DNA from 2 places in the Guptibacillus hwajinpoensis genome. Region 1 is predicted to be linked to the other one. Evidence: riboswitches for the same ligand, from Rfam matches in the RefSeq annotation. Region 1 holds a riboswitch; the other holds the start of a gene.
What was found. Region 1 has a riboswitch for cobalamin ahead of ABFG93_RS15355 (ribonucleoside-diphosphate reductase subunit alpha). Riboswitches for the same ligand answer to the same signal wherever they lie in the genome.

Region 1 (3,158 bases):
GGTTCGAGCCATAAATCATGCCAGCATGCTTATTCGGGTTCGCGCGGTTAACGGTGTCACGATAGAACATATAAGGGGTCCCTGTTTCTAATTGAGATTTCATAATACGCTTCATAATATCAATCGCAGGTACTGTTTTCCTTGAAAGTTCAGGGTGGTTCACACACTGTGCATACTTTATACGAAATTCGCCTTTTCCTTTTTCCTTATCATACGAATCTTCAAGTGAGAAACCCATCACTTTTCTAACTTCGTGCGGATCAAACAAGTGCCATTCTGCTCGTTCTTCCACTGCCTCCATAAACAAATCAGGAATGCATAGTCCTGTAAAAAGATCATGTGTCCTCATCCGTTCATCACCATTGTTTAGCTTTGCATCAAGAAATTCAAAAATATCGCTATGCCAAACATCAAGGTACACCGCGATCGCTCCTTGGCGCTGACCGAGTTGATCCACACTCACTGCCGTATTATTTAATTGTTTCATCCATGGAAGCACGCCAGAGGAATTTCCTTTGAACCCTTTAATGTCACTACCGCGAGAGCGAATTTTACCAAGATAGGCGCCAATCCCTCCCCCATTTTTTGAAACGGTTGCAACATCCGTATTGCTATCATAAATACCACGAAGACTGTCATCTACCGTATCAATAAAGCATGAACTAAGCTGACCATAGCTTTTCCCTGCATTCGAAAGGGTTGGTGTCGCAACTGTCATATATAAATGTGATAAAGCCCAATACGCTTCTACAATAAGGTCCGTTCTTTTTTCTTTTGGCTCATTCATCATAAGTGTCATCGCAATAACGAGAAATCGCTCCTGTGGAAGCTCATAAACATTCTTCTCATGATCAGTCGCAAGATACCGATCAGCAAGCGTGCGTAGTCCGATATATGTAAAAAGGTTGTCTCGTTCTGGAACAATCAACTGTGCTGCCGTTGTGATTTCCTCTTCTGTATAAGAGGTCAATAGATTTTGATGATAAATCCCCTCTTTTGTCAGCTGCTGCAAAAGACGATAGAAGTTTCCCTCACCATATACGTAAGAATCCCCGCGGTTTCTAAGTGATTCTTTATAGAGCGTTTGTAGATGAACAGAAGCTGCTACATATGTCCAGTTAGGTTCTTCAGCCGTGATTCTCTCAAGTGCATTTAGAACCAGTACATGTCTTATTTCTTCTTCAGAATTTGTTTCGGTTATGCTATTAGATGTTTTCTCGAAAAATCTTTCACTGTTAAGAGATGGAAAATTCTCTATAATCTTTCTCACTTCTTTTAAGCTTTCCCGTTCATTCAGCACCATGCTCATAGTAATCTCTCCTTTTTAATCAACATAAAAGGCTCACTCTGCATCGAGTGAGCCTTGGAGAAAACGACATAAAAAGAATACAAAACACGCATTCAGTCTGCCATTTCTCACCCTCAATCCCCGAAGAATAGAAACGTTTTTGAATACACGGCAGGTCTACTGGCTTGTGCTTCTTCCTTGGCAAGCCTTCCCGGAAAATTCTCCAGTGGCATTTTGCCTCGTCCACACGACAGTTGCGGGGACAGCTCCGGATTCAGACCGGATTCCCTTTCAAGTCGTTATACGACACCGCATACTCAAATATTCAGTTAAGGGGAAAATACCCCATATATAGTATACCAAAACCAAAACCAACACTAAATGTTGATAACATCATCTTACATCACTCTCACATTTTCCACAAGCTCTATTGTTGCACCGAATGACTATTATTTCAACTCGGAAGATAAATGCCTATCACTCATGCGTTTTCATCGCATATATTGTTGATAATAAAAAAAGTTTCCTTGAGGAAAGAAAGGAATGATTCGTTTGAAGAAGCCACTTGATTCTTGTTTTAATAAGCTTGCTGGTTATACTCTGCTATGCCAGAAGTTCGGATTGCTAAGCGAACAGGAAAGTAAAGATATTATACAGAAATTATCACAGCTGCGTTAGTAACGATCTTTCCGTTTATTCAAAAGGAAGGGTAATGCTAAACAATGCACCTGCATCAGTTTAGCGCTTCAATAGTTCCATGGTGTTTTTCTACAATCGTTTTTGTAATGGAGAGCCCGATACCTGATCCTGATTGATCTCCTGTATAAAATCGTTCGAATATTTTATCGGTGTCATCTCAGAATCCAGGACCATCATCCTGAATCTGAATAGAGACGAGCTGATCTTCCAACTTCAGCGAAACATGTATATATGATGTCGCAAATCGGATCGCATTAGCTAGCATATTAATTAAAGCCTGTTTCATTTTATCCAACAATGTACGAAGAAATTTGAAAAGACTATGTGAAAATGATGGGAATTAGAGTGATTTATTCTTTAGTTGTTCAATAATGCTTTCATCAAGACTTCGAACATGCAAATCTCTCTGAGGAAACGGGATTTCGACTCCGTTTTCTTCAAAGATTCGATTCAAGCGAAAATTGAGATTGCTCTTCGTTTCCACAACAGCCTTTGGTGAAGAAATCCAAATGAACAGTTGAAAATCAAGGGAAGAATCTCCGAAACCAAAGAAATTGACAAAAGGTTCAGGAGTTTCAAGCACATACATAGATTGTTCCTTCTCCTGATCTGCAACAGTCAGAAGAAGAGTTCTAACAAGCTCCACATCTGAACCGTATGCCACTCCAATTGGAACAACCAGCCTCAGTTTCGAATCTCCATAGGAGTGATTAACAACCTGTTCTTCTATAAAGTACGAATTTGGCATAATAATCCGCTCATTATCAAGCGTACGGATAATCGTTGCTCGCATGTTAATCTTCTCAACATCACCGATTATATCGTTAATAATCACTCGATCTCCTACTTTAATTGGTCTTTCAAACAAAATGATTAAGCCAGAAATGAAATTATTTGCAATATTCTGCATCCCAAATCCAATCCCAACTCCAAGCACACCTGCAAAAACAGTTAGCGCACTGAGATCCAGACCTACCGTTGTTAAACTAATTACAACTGCAATCACCATCAACGTGTAGTGAAAAATACGGTTAAACGTAAATTGTAGTCCAGTATCAAGACTATATCGATCATACAGTGGGGGCATCAGAAACGAAGTGAAAATTTTTGAAAGACGATTCGCCAATGTAATGATAAATAACGCAATTAGAATAAGAAACAATGAGATTTC
Region 2 (3,158 bases), 1.1 Mb from region 1:
TACAAATGGCACGATAACAAGAACAGTTGTGGCGCTTGTAACAGCACCAATAACCTGCATCAGATGATCTCCAAGATTTTGTGTGAGATCTCCGAGAAAGCCTGTGGCTTTTTGCCTCAAATTCTCCATAGAAAGCATGCCCATGTCATTCTTCTCCATCATTTTTTCAGCTTCGCTCGCTGACTGCTTAAGCTTCTCAGGTAGCTCTTTCGTGAGCTTGGAGATCTGTGTTTGAATAGGGTTTGCAAGAAATGTAAAAGCAGTATATAACAAACCAGCGATACTTAAGAAAACGATTAAAATCGCTGTTATGTCTGCCACAAACGGTAGCTTCTTTATTAAACGAACAAGGGGTTTTATCGCATAGTAGAGAAATCCGGCTATCAACACTGGATAGAAGAGTGTTCCAATAATTGTTTTCAAAGGTTTCAGTAAATCAAGTTCCGTAAGAAAATAAATACAAATAAGGACAAGTATAATACCGGTGATATATTTAAAAAAGTCGTGCTTGATCCACATAGGCAGTCTCCTTAATAAAGTTTAGTCGCACTTTTCATATACCACACATCCATCGATTCATAACTTACATTCAAGAAAAAATAATAAATAGTTTGAATATCCTACTATAAACAGACCTAAAAATAAAAACAGAACCATTATGGTTCTGTTTTAACTTTCCAATCCTTATCAGCAGATTATAGCTCCAATAGCTAGCCTTACTTTATAGCATCGTTAAGATATGGGCTAAATTTTCACTTGTGGCTTTTCGGTCAATTCTTTTCTGAGCTCGCTGTCTTGCAAGATCATGAAGGTGCTTTTCACCTTCTGTATCAGGCTTAATCCCAGGAACAGTCGCTGTCCTTCCATCGATTAACGCGACAAATGTGATAAAACAGGTAGCAGCAATCCGTTGGTCACCTGTTAATAGTTGTTCGGCAGTCACTTTTACAAACACCTCCATTGAACTTTTCCCAGTCCAAATCACAAACGCTTCATAATGGACATAGTCTTCCTCCGTTATCGGATGGAGAAATTCAACAGTATCCATAGAAACAGTTACACATTCAAGACGGGAATGTCTCGTCGCAGCTATAGAGGCAAGCATATCCATATCCGCAAGAAGTTTTCCTCCAAACAACGTCCCATGGCTATTTAGATCAGGTGGAAAAATTCGACTACTCTTATACACTCTCGATTCTTTTACTTGTTTCTTCATTGGTTTCCCCCTATGTAGATAATAAAAAGGCGCATACTTTCTATCAGAAAGTATGCGCAATGAATAGACAATACAAATAGTCCTTCAAGCGACACCTCCTATCGACCGTAGGTAAACAGTGTTTTAGAAAAGGCAGGTCTCCTGGCTTGAAGGTTATTAACGGCGCTCCTTCCCTATCCTTGATAAGTGGATCATGCACCTTCTTATTCCTTCTTACAGTGGCGGGACCGCATTGGATTTTCACCAACTTCCCTATTAAACGCTGGATCAGCGTACCTTTTCCATATTATTGAATTGTACAACTCTATTCTTTACGTTTTATAAGACAAAGTCAATCCCTTGCCTTAATCAAACGTTTGTTTAACAATGTATAGCCTTTGGGCGTTTCCTTAAACAAACGTTTATTTAACATCCATCCCGTCTCCATTAAGAAAAGACATTCCAATTTGAAATGCCTTCTTATTTATTCCATCATCAAAGGGTTGACTCGTCTTATAGAAACTTCACATTATTCATTTGTAGATTGATCTACCATCTCTTTTAATTCTGAAATAGTAGATCCTTTAAACCGTTTGCCATCAACAAAAAGCGCTGGTGTTCCAGATACATTCATTTCATCTGCAAATGAACGATCGGTTTTAACTGCACCTTCTCCGGCTCCTTTTTTAAACGCTTTAATCACTTGATTTGTATCTTCTTCACTAACTAAGCCACTAAGCGTCTCTATTAAGAATTTGGGAGTATATACTTCCTGCTTTTCTAATTCTTTATCTTTGGGTTGTTGCTCATAAAGAACGTGATGGAACTGCCAGAATACATCATTGCCGAGCTCGTGATACACCGTCTCTGCAAATTCTGCAGCTCGTTTTGAATCCGCCTGAATAAACGGGTCATTCACGAAATAAAACCTTGCTTTCCCTGTTGCGATTAATTCATCCTGAATTAACGGAAAGAAAGACTCGGTAAAGGTTTTGCAAGAAGGACATTTATAATCCCCAAACTGGATGATTTCAACCGGAGCTGTTTCCTCGCCCAAATGGGGTTGAGCTTCTATTTTGAAACCTTTCGTAGAAGTAGATTGGTTCATAAAATACACTGTCATAAGTAGAATGATAATTGCCACGAGTGAAAGCATCCACTTTGAACTGCGCTTTAATTTCTTTTTTGACTTGGCCATCCTGTCACTTCCCTAGTCCTTCTTTTGTTGAATGATTGGCAAAGACCATCCTCTGTTTTTCATGAACGTCCAGAGACTGTATGGTCCACCCCCACTAAGAAAAAGAGAGACGGACATCGCTAGAAGAGCTATGTCTAATTCATATCCGCCGAGCATACCTGTTGAGCGTTTCACAGTTGTAAGAGCACCGATCAAGATCATTGAAAACAGGACACTCACAATCCGAGTTCCTACTCCAAGAATCATTACAATTCCACCTGTTAATTCAATAAAGCCAACAATATAGGCAAGGAAACCTGACAACCCTATTGTTTCAAAGAAAGCAACTGTACTTGCAATACCTTCAGAGAACTTCAAAAATCCATGAGCAAAAAAAAGCATACCTACTACCAAACGAATTGTTAACAACCCGAGATGGGGATAGGTTTTCATCATAGTTCCTCCCTAGATATTAACATTATTTAACACCGTTCGACACAGTGATCCTTTTAAAATTTATCATAGTGTACGTATGGATTGCAAAAGAACTATGACTTATTTCAACGCTGTTTTTGCCTTCTCGTAAAGGTAGAGTGACGAATAATTTGATTAATTACCTCAGAAAAGACTAAACCAACTGCAATTGATCCAGATATCATAAATGCTCGAGCAGCAAGGTTAATAGCAGTATTGTAATCATTTTGTACAAAGTTTCTCATCGCATCATATGCAAGCCCACCAGGGACAAGCGGAATAATACCGGCAACACTGAAAATGATGACGGGA

Region 2: linked by a shared signal. The riboswitch ahead of ABFG93_RS09540 (acyl-CoA thioesterase) and the one ahead of ABFG93_RS15355 (ribonucleoside-diphosphate reductase subunit alpha) in region 1 are both predicted to bind cobalamin.

The regions. Positions count from the first base shown of each region.
Region 1 is NZ_CP156674.1:2,964,507-2,967,664, reverse strand. Features, by position in the region: gene ABFG93_RS15355 (ribonucleoside-diphosphate reductase subunit alpha) at 1-1,309, opposite strand, end outside; cobalamin riboswitch at 1,442-1,617, opposite strand; gene ABFG93_RS15350 (hypothetical protein) at 1,832-1,966, shown strand; partial or broken gene ABFG93_RS23130 (sensor histidine kinase) at 2,022-2,252, opposite strand; gene ABFG93_RS15345 (mechanosensitive ion channel family protein) at 2,328-3,158, opposite strand, start outside.
Region 2 is NZ_CP156674.1:1,835,919-1,839,076, forward strand. Features, by position in the region: gene ABFG93_RS09535 (AI-2E family transporter) at 1-519, opposite strand, end outside; gene ABFG93_RS09540 (acyl-CoA thioesterase) at 722-1,216, opposite strand; cobalamin riboswitch at 1,331-1,511, opposite strand; gene ABFG93_RS09545 (DsbA family protein) at 1,725-2,393, opposite strand; gene ABFG93_RS09550 (DoxX family protein) at 2,406-2,828, opposite strand; gene ABFG93_RS09555 (threonine/serine exporter family protein) at 2,933-3,158, opposite strand, start outside.